2 linked regions of the Parasedimentitalea psychrophila genome follow. The main gene of each other region encodes a partner of the protein of the gene in region 2 in a complex. Links are inferred from orthologs where the notes say so. Each region holds a gene or a part of one and is shown on either strand. Other genes may lie near its edges.

The links. The genes of interacting proteins can lie anywhere in the genome.
Region 1: the proteins of QPJ95_RS16345 (region 2) and pnp are in contact, whole or in part, in a cryo-EM structure (PDB 9QH0), measured with the Escherichia coli proteins. The link is inferred for Parasedimentitalea psychrophila from one-to-one orthologs.

What each region holds. Positions count from the first base shown.
Region 1 is NZ_CP127247.1:1,847,233-1,851,287, reverse strand. Bases 675-3,645 are described here. They hold pnp (polyribonucleotide nucleotidyltransferase), read left to right. Parts: upstream 675-1,083; coding sequence 1,084-3,207; downstream 3,208-3,645. Other genes in these bases: rpsO (30S ribosomal protein S15), read left to right, coding at 675-682. In the rest of the region: QPJ95_RS08935 (calcium-binding protein), read left to right, coding at 1-226; more of rpsO, read left to right, coding at 413-674. UniProt on the Escherichia coli protein: Involved in mRNA degradation. Catalyzes the phosphorolysis of single-stranded polyribonucleotides processively in the 3'- to 5'-direction. Also involved, along with RNase II, in tRNA processing.
Region 2 is NZ_CP127247.1:3,351,992-3,357,957, forward strand. Bases 1,196-4,827 are described here. They hold QPJ95_RS16345 (Rne/Rng family ribonuclease), read left to right. Parts: upstream 1,196-1,585; coding sequence 1,586-4,627; downstream 4,628-4,827. Also shown: QPJ95_RS16340 (sigma-54-dependent transcriptional regulator), read left to right, coding at 1-1,020; QPJ95_RS16350 (sulfurtransferase TusA family protein), read right to left, coding at 4,835-5,068; QPJ95_RS16355 (cytochrome c biogenesis CcdA family protein), read left to right, coding at 5,162-5,914. UniProt on the Escherichia coli protein: Endoribonuclease that plays a central role in RNA processing and decay. Required for the maturation of 5S and 16S rRNAs and the majority of tRNAs. Also involved in the degradation of most mRNAs.

The sequences.
Region 1 (4,055 bases), 1.5 Mb from region 2 along the record:
CGATTTCGACGCTGCCGAGGATCAGCTGGTGTTGCTCTGGGACCTACAGGATCAGCCCGACCCCGATATCCAGATTGAATCCGATCCCGATGCCCCGGACCAAAGCATCATCCGCATCAACGGCACCGAGACCCTGCGGCTCAACAGCTCAGCCGGGATCACCGCAGCGGACATTGTGGTGCTGGATCAGAACAGCAGCGCCCTGGCCGCTCATATGCCGGGTTGATCCGGCAACAAGCGGCAGCCCTGCCGGGCAAATTACCTTTGCCATTGCCGACGGAACGGCCTATATCCGCGCATCCACCATGGATTCGCGGATCTGCGCTGTCTTCGGGTGGGGACTACTCCACGGGCCTGTGCTGGACGACATCCCGGCCTGCGCCATTCACACAAACCTATATAGGAGACCCCGATGTCGATCACAGTTGAAGAAAAAAACCGCCTGATGAAAGAATTCGCAATCAAGGAAGGCGACACCGGTTCGCCAGAAGTCCAGGTTGCCATTCTGACCTCGCGCATCACCACCCTGACTGAGCACTTCAAAATCCACAAAAAAGACAACCACGGTCGTCGTGGTCTTTTGAAAATGGTTGCTCTGCGCCGCAAGCTGCTGGATTACACCAAGTCGAAAGATCTGGCCCGTTACCAGGACCTGATCAAACGTCTCGGCATCCGCCGCTAAGAATACCGATCCTTTTGGATCATCTAACGCCCGCTCATCTGAGCGGGCGTTTTTTCGTTGTGCCGGGCCTTTTGTGCCGCCGCCCGCATGCGCGCAGCTCGCCAGGTTTCAGACCTTTGCATTTGCGGCCAGTAAGTCCGAGCGGGACACCACAACCCTAAGACGCATCACCGCGCCCTATGCGCAGCCGAGATATAGTCTGAAAAACCGGCAATTCTCCTCCTGCAGATGGTGTTATTGCATTGAACCTTTCTTTTTGCGCCAAAAACATATACGGCGAAGCAATCTGGAATGGGGCATCCGAGACCCGCGCCCCAGATACGAAGGATAGGGTCGCGAGCATGGGCTCGCATTTTTCCGGCCAAAGGGGATACGCCCCGGCGGCCTACGTAGGAAACGTGATGTTTAACGTAACTAAGAAATCGATCCAGTGGGGCGAAGACACGCTGACACTGGAAACCGGCAAAGTAGCCCGTCAGGCTGACGGCTCGGTGATCGCCACTCTGGGCGAGACCTCAGTCATGGCCAACGTGACTTTTGCCCGCAAGCAAAAACCCGGCCAGGACTTCTTCCCCCTGACCGTGCATTACCAAGAAAAATACTATGCCGCCGGTAAAGTACCGGGTGGCTTCTTCAAGCGTGAGGCCCGCCCCACCGAGAAGGAAACACTGACTGCACGTCTGATCGACCGTCCGATCCGTCCGCTGTTTGTCCCTGGCTTCAAAAACGAAGTTCTGGTGATGTGCACCGTGCTGTCCCACGATCTGGTCAACGACCCTGATATGGTTGCAATGATCGCTGCTTCGGCTGCTCTGACCATTTCCGGTGCTCCGTTCATGGGCCCGATCGCCAACTGTCGCGTTGGCTTTGAAGATGGCGAATATGTTCTCAACCCAACTGTTGACGACATGCAGGACCTGCGCCTGAACCCAGAACAGCGTCTGGATCTGGTTGTGGCCGGCACCAAAGACGCCGTGATGATGGTTGAATCCGAAGCTTACGAGCTGTCCGAAGCTGAAATGCTGGGCGCCGTCAACTTTGCCCATGAGCAGATCCAGCCGGTTCTGGACCTGATCATCTCGCTGGCCGAAGACTGCGCCAAAGAGCCGTTCGACTTTGCCGCTCCGGATTACTCGGATCTGTCCGCAGCCGTTAAGGCCGCTGGCGACACCGAAATGCGCGCCGCCTTTGCGATCAGCGACAAGCAAGAGCGGACCTCAGCTGTTTCGGCTGCCCGCGACACCATCAAGGCTGCCCTGAGCCCTGAGCAACTGGACGACGCGAACCTTGGTTCCGCTCTGAAAAAGCTCGAAGCTGGCATCCTGCGTGGCGACGTTGTCAAAACCGGCATCCGTATCGACGGTCGTAAAACCGACGAGATCCGCCCAATCGTTTCGGAAACCGGCCTGCTGCCGCGGACCCACGGTTCGGCACTGTTCACCCGTGGCGAAACTCAGGGTCTGGTTGTCACCACTCTGGGTACCGGAGACGACGAGCAGTTCATCGACGCGCTGCACGGCAACTTCAAATCCAACTTCCTGCTGCACTATAACTTCCCTCCCTATTCGGTTGGTGAAGTGGGTCGCGTCAGTGGTCCTGGCCGTCGTGAAATCGGTCACGGTAAACTGGCATGGCGTGCGCTTCAGGCGGTTCTGCCTGCTTCGACTGATTTCCCCTACACCATCCGTCTGGTGTCCGAGATCACCGAATCAAACGGTTCAAGCTCGATGGCTTCTGTCTGCGGCGGCTCGCTGTCGATGATGGACGCTGGTGTGCCTCTGAAAGCTGCCGTTGCCGGCGTTGCAATGGGTCTGATCCTGGAAGAAGACGGATCTTATGCGATCCTGTCCGACATCCTGGGTGACGAAGATCACCTCGGCGACATGGACTTCAAAGTGGCCGGTACCGCAAAAGGTATCACCTCGCTGCAGATGGACATCAAGATTGCCGGCATCACACCGGAAATCATGGAAAAAGCCCTGGAGCAGGCCAAAGTTGGCCGTGTTCACATCCTGGGCGAGATGGCCAACGCACTGACCGAAGCCTCTGACTTCTCGGTTCACGCGCCGCGCATCGAAACCATGCAGGTTCCAACCGATAAGATCCGTGAAGTGATCGGCTCGGGTGGTAAAGTGATCCGCGAAATCGTTGAAGTGTCCGGCGCCAAAGTCGACATCAACGACGACGGCATCATCAAGATCGCTTCGCCAAACGCGGAATCGATCAAAAAGGCCTATGACATGATCTATTCGATCGTGGCTGAGCCTGAAGAAGGTGCCATCTACACCGGTAAAGTTGTCAAAATCGTCGATTTCGGCGCTTTCGTGAACTTCTTCGGCAAGCGCGACGGCCTGGTGCATGTGTCCCAGATCGAAAACCGCCGCCTGAACCACCCTTCGGACGTTCTGAAGGAAGGCCAGGAAGTGAAAGTCAAACTGCTGGGCTTTGACGATCGCGGCAAGGTTCGCCTGTCGATGAAGATCGTTGACCAGACAACTGGCGAAGAGATCAAGGGCGAAGAGTAAGCCGATACGGCTTAACTCTCTTGTGAAATAACCAAGGCCCTGCTGGCAACGGCGGGGCCTTTTTTGTATTATGCAGCTAAGATCGTCCGGGCCATTCTGCTCAAACCCGCGACCTCATGTTCAAGCATCAATTCTCCGTTTTTTGGGATTTGCTTGTCAGAGTACCGACGGCCCTTCGCGAGATCTAAAACACAAAATCGGCAATTACCGAACTGAGTATTCTGGAACATCTTGTTGAGGACAAAACAGCCCAACCCCGCAACCGATTGTGTTGAGGGTGTCATTGACGAAGCATAGACCAAATGAAGAAATGCCTCATTCTTTTCAGTGGTGATGAAACTGGGTTTGGACTTAAGCAAAAAATCATGGTCACCAAGGTACCAAACTCCCTCCAAATCAGCATTTTCCCACTCTCTGCTGTTGGGCTTAGACCACTTTGAGAAAACGTTTAGTGCAGCGACATTGTGCGAAAGCTCGCTCTTGTTTTTCAGGTCAGCGATATACCCTGGGTCCGCCTCAAAATCTTTGGCGGCAATTTTGTGGGAAATTGTTTTCTTCAGTGACCAATATCGATCTTACTTACCAGGCTGCAGTAACGACTCCATTGTCGGCCATTGTTTTTGTGGCTGCAACTGACTCAATCTCAGAAATATTGTTAATCCTACTTCCATTATCCCTCACGCCTCTTTTTGACATCCAACTCTTGCTCACGTCACTCAATCAATAAGGGCGTCGGAAAAGTGTTTAGCTCCTTAGGCGCGTTAAGATTTCCATAAACCCTAGCCCAACCCCCCCCGAACCAAGCCAAGCCCCTCCCCCTGCGGAGGGGCGCCCCCTGCTCTGGCAAT
Region 2 (5,966 bases):
CCGTTCAACCCGGACCGAATGTCAGAGCTTGCCAAACGAGCGACCGGGGCCCGGCGTCTGGTGCTCGACAACCGGGTGCTGCGCCGTGAACTGTCGGATGGCACCCAGATCATGAAAAAGCTGATCGGCGCCAGTCCGGTGATGGATCGGTTGAAAGAGGATATTCTGGACCTTGGCCAGGCCGACGGTCACGTGATGATCGACGGGGAAACGGGCACTGGTAAAACTTTGGTGGCGCATGCTTTGCACGCTGTTGGCAGCCGGGCCGGTAAGAAGTTTGTATTGGTCAGCTGTGCGGCGCTGGAAGAGGAGGCGCTGTCCAGACGGTTGTTTGGACCGATGATGCCGGAAGATTCGCTGTTACCGGCCATCGAAGAGGCGCGCGGTGGCACATTGGTATTGGAAGATATTGATGCGCTGACCGAGCCCTTGCAGGGCAAGTTGCTCAGCGTGATCAATGAGCAGGGCACCCCAGGCGAAACCCGCATCGTTGCGATCTCAAACCTGCAAGAGGCGGGTAAGACCTGTGAGGATGCCTTGCGACCGGATTTGTTTTATCGTCTGGCCGCATTGCGTATCACGGTGCCGCCGTTGCGGCAGCGCGGCGAGGACATTCTGACCCTGTTTATGCGGCTCTCTGAACAGTTTTCCGAGGAATACGGCTGTGAGGCCCCCAAGGTCTCGGCGCAAGAAGCGGCGCAATTGCTGCAGGCGCCCTGGCCGGGCAATGTGCGCCAGTTGATCAATATTGCCGAACGGGCGGTGTTGCAGGCGCGGCGCGGCTCTGGGACCATTGCCTCGCTCCTGATGTCCGATCACGAGGAAATGCAACCGGTGATGACAACCGAGGGCAAGCCGCTGAAGGAATACGTAGAAGCCTTTGAGCGGATGTTGATCGACAATACAATGCGCCGCCACAAGGGCTCGATCGCATCGGTGATGGAAGAGCTCTGCCTGCCGCGCCGGACTTTGAATGAAAAAATGGCCAAATATGGTTTGCAACGGTCCGACTATCTCTGAGGCGAGCTGTCCACAGGGCGACTGACAAGGTGCGGGTCTCGCTGACAGCACCGAAACACGGGCGTACAAGCGAAGAAATTCGCTTGTTTTTTACCCTTTGGCTGAATTGATCGCCAAATTGTGTAATTTCCCGGGGGCTTTGACAGATGTCCATTGTCATTACCTATCCACAGGCAGTATGCTGCTGGGAAGTGACTACCACCAATATGGGGTGAGTCACTTCAAATGAGTTTCGCTGTTTTCCGTCTTTGTCCGGTATGATCCGAGAAGGCGAGAACAGACCGATTGGCCCCGGGGATCCGGGGTAGTTTAGCGCCTGCGCTGGAATGTTTTCAGGGCAGGAAGAAATGGGCAGGGATCGGGATAGTCCCACCTGTCGGAGAAGAACCGCGATGACGCGCGCGCAGGCACAGAGCTTAGAGACAGGACCGCCGGGAACACTTTCCGCGACCATGTTCTGTCGCGCACCGTCAGATATCGCCCTGACAAGACATCACCCAAAACGCGCAGCCCCCCCCGGAAACGGCCGGAGCGTGCGCGCGCAGGCATGGTGCACTAAGGAAACATGGCAAAGAAGATGCTTATTGATGCCACCCACGCCGAGGAAACTCGGGTTGTGGTGGTCGACGGAAACAAGGTTGAGGAGTTCGACTTTGAATCCGAGAACAAACGCCAGCTTGCTGGCAATATCTATCTGGCAAAAGTAACCCGGGTCGAACCCTCTCTGCAGGCAGCCTTTGTTGAATATGGCGGCAATCGTCATGGCTTTCTGGCGTTTTCGGAAATTCACCCCGATTACTACCAGATCCCGGTCGCCGACCGGCAAGCTCTGATGGAAGAAGAGCGCGTCTATGCCGAGGCAATGCGCGCCAAGGACGACGAGGAAGACAGCAAGCCTGCCAAACCGCGCCGGTCACGGTCGCGAAGCCGTACCAAGGCTGAAGACGTAGCCTCCAAGGATGCGGTTGAGACCAAAGAAGTCGAAATCCCCCAGACCGAAATTTCCGGTATGGAAACCATTGATCTCAGCGATGAGGCCGACACCGGTTCGGCTGATGTGCTTGGTGTGTCCGAAGGCAGCTCTCCGATGGAGACCGTGGCAGAGACCCCGGTTGAAGAACCTGTTCAGGAGCAATCCGAACCACAGGTCGAAGCCGCTGAAGGTGCCGTTGACGCGGTGGCTGAAGATGCTGCGCCTGTTGCTGAAGCTACAGTGACCGAAGATGAGACCACCTCGGAGCAACCTGTAGTGCAGGATGCGGCTGCGGAGACATCCGTGGCAGAGGATGACGCGACCGAAGCAAAAGAGCCGGGCGACGATGAGCCGGATGCCGACGACAACCGTGCGGACGCCATCTCAAAAGACAGCACAATCGAATCGGTTGCGGATGAAGACGACAGCGAGGACATCCGTCCGCGCCGCAAGCCACGTCCACGCCGCTACAAGATTCAGGAAGTTATCAAAGTTCGCCAGGTTCTGCTGGTTCAGGTCGTCAAAGAAGAGCGTGGCAACAAGGGCGCTGCTCTGACCACATATCTGTCGCTGGCAGGTCGCTACTGCGTGCTGATGCCCAACACCGCCCGCGGTGGTGGTATCTCGCGCAAGATCACCAATGTTGTTGACCGTAAAAAACTGAAAGAGATCGCCAACGAAATCGACGTGCCGTCAGGTGCGGGCCTTATTGTGCGCACCGCTGGTGCCAAACGCACCAAGGCTGAGATCAAGCGCGATTATGAATACCTGCAACGGCTGTGGGAACAGATCCGCGAGCTGACGCTGAAATCAATTGCGCCCGCCAAGATCTATGAAGAAGGCGATCTGATCAAACGCTCGATCCGCGATCTTTATAACCGCGAAATCGACGAGGTGTTTGTTGAGGGTGAGCGCGGCTATCGCATCGCCAAAGACTTCATGAAGATGATCATGCCGTCGCACGCCAAGAACGTGAAACGCTATAATGAAACCCTGCCGCTGTTCGCCCGTTATCAGGTCGAAAGCTATCTGGGGGGCATGTTCAACCCGACCGTTCAGCTGAAATCCGGTGGCTATATCGTGATTGATGTCACCGAGGCCCTGGTGGCCATCGACGTCAACTCGGGCCGCGCCACCAAAGAAGGCTCGATCGAGGACACCGCCACCAAGACCAACCTGGAGGCCGCCGAAGAGGTGGCCCGCCAGTTGCGACTGCGGGACCTTGCTGGCCTGATCGTCATTGATTTCATCGACATGGACGAGCGCAAGAACAACGCCGCCGTTGAGAAAAAGATCAAGGACAAGCTGAAAACCGACCGCGCCCGTATTCAGATTGGTCGCATTTCGGGCTTTGGCCTGATGGAGATGAGCCGCCAGCGTCTGCGCCCCGGCATGCTCGAAGCCACCACTCAGCCGTGCCCCTCGTGTCACGGCACTGGTCTGATCCGCTCCGACGATAATATGGCGCTGACCATTCTGCGCCAGATCGAGGAAGAGGGCACCCGCAACCGCTCACGCGAAGTCCTGGTGCGCTGCCCGGTCAGCATTGCCAACTTCCTGATGAACCAAAAGCGCGAGCATATCGCCCAGATCGAAGCCCGCTATGGTATGTCGGTTCGCATCGAAGGGGATCCGCATCTGATCAGCCCTGACTTCACATTGGAAAAGTTCAAGACAGCCACCCGTGCGGTGTCGGTCGCGACGGCTCCGGTGGTATCGGTTGATACATCGCTGATGGATCAAGTGGATGCTGACGAGGCTGAAGCCATTGAAGATGAAGAAGAAGAGGTGGTTGTCGAGATCACTGAAGTCTCTACTGAAGCGGCTGAAACATCGGATGAATCTGAGACCAAGCCCAAGCGCAAGCGGCGTCGTCGCCGGCGTCGGTCGGGCAAATCTGATGACGCCGAAAACGGCTCTGAAGATGGCTCGGATGACAGTGCTGAAGCCGCTGTTGCTGCTGAAACCGTCTCCGAAGCAGACGGTGCTGTCTCGGGCGAGGTGACAGCTGATGGCGAACAGCCAGCCGAAGACGAGAAAAAGCCAAAGCGGACTCGCACCCGGTCGCGGTCACGGTCGCGCGGCAACAAGTCCAAGGTTGAAGCTGCCGAAGGTGAAGCCACTCCGTCGACTGACGCTCCGGCCGAGGTTGCTGTCGTGGACGAACCCGCTGCAGCTGAACAGCCAGCGACTGAAGCTGAGCCTACGCCAGTAGTTGCAGAACCAGTGGCAGAAGCTGCACCAGAGGTTTCTGTTGAAACCGCTGTTGCCGACGTCACTGAAGCAGCACCCGCTGAGCAGCCCGAGGCTGCGGTGGAAACGACTGAGCCTGAGACGGTTGCGGTTGCCACACCCGAGGTGGCTGCAGAACCTGTGGCCGTTGCTGAGGTGGTCGCCGAACCCGTGCCAGAGACCGCACCGGAGGTGATAGAGACTGCACCGGAGGTGATTGAGACTGCACCGGAGGTGATTGAGACTGCTGCACCGGAAACGGCTGAGGCAGACACAATTGTCGAAGCCGCACCCGAACCGGCTGTGGCAGAACCGGAGCTGGTTGCCGCTGAAGAGGTCGCTCCTGAGCCGGAGCAGCCGCCCAAGCCAAAGCGCCGCGGCTGGTGGTCGCTGGGCAACTAAAGCAAGTTTGAAACGCCGGGGGAAACCCCGGCGTTTTCATTTGTCGGCCATCGAGTTGGGGTGACTGTTTTTGTTGAGACACTGTTAGGTTGTTTCGCGTGCGAAACATTATCAGGCGATTTCGGAAGAACCGCCATATGTCCGGAGCCGATATGTCACCAGCTTATTTTTAGATTAATGGATAGGTGCAGAGGCCGCGCTTGGGGCTCAGCCGCCCTTGCGGACCAGATAGATCTGATGGCCGTCAGCCTCGGTTATCTGCAGCAGTGTGTGGCCGCTCTCATTGCAGAAATGCGGCACGTCGATCACCGCTGCGGGATCGTCTGCCAGCAGCTGCAGAAGCGCCCCCTGTTGTAGGGGTTTCAGCCGCTTGCGCAGTTTAAGGACCGGCAGCGGGCACAACAGGCCAATGGCATCCAGTATTTCACTAATATCGCTCATAACAGTCAGATATGACGGAAAATTCATCCTGTCCACAGGGATGTGACCAGCTGTCCTCGTGACCTTTGAAATCAGGTGGGGTAAGGCAGTTATATGTTTGGTATTGAAATCATCGATGCAGGCCTAATCCCTGCTATGCTCGTCGCGCTGATCGCCGGTTTGATCAGCTTCCTTTCCCCCTGTGTGTTGCCCATCGTGCCACCCTATCTGGCCTATATGAGCGGCGTTTCAATAGGAGATATGCAAAACCCCGGTGCGGCCCGCCGCAAGGCGATACTGGCCGCGTTATTTTTTATCATGGGCCTATCAACTGTGTTCCTGTTGCTGGGCTTTACCGCGTCGATTTTCGGCGCCTTTGTCCTGCAAAACCAAGAGCTCTTCGCGCAGGTCTCGGGCTTGGTGGTGATCATCTTCGGGCTGCATTTCCTGTCGGTCTTCCGTATTCCGATTCTGGATCGTGAGATGCGAATGGAGGCGGGGCAGTCCGGTGGATCAGCGATTGGCGCCTATGTACTGGGCCTTGCCTTTGCCTTTGGCTGGACGCCCTGTATTGGCCCGCAACTGGGGGCAATTTTGTCGCTGGCAGCGTCTGAGGCCTCGGTTGCCCGGGGAACCATTTTGCTGGGTATTTATGCGCTTGGCCTTGGCGTTCCCTTCCTGCTTGCTGCCATATTCCTCAGCCGTTCGATGGTGCTGATGAACAAGATGAAACGCCACATGGGTTTGATTGAAAAACTGATGGGTGGGTTGCTTTTGCTGGTGGGGGTGATGCTGGTGACCGGGTTGTTCTCAACCTTTTCCTGGTGGCTGCTGGAAGCCTTTCCGGCTTTAGCCCTTCTTGGTTAGATAAAGGGGGCCGGATGGCCCCTTTTACTTTATATGCAGGGTCTTACTCTTG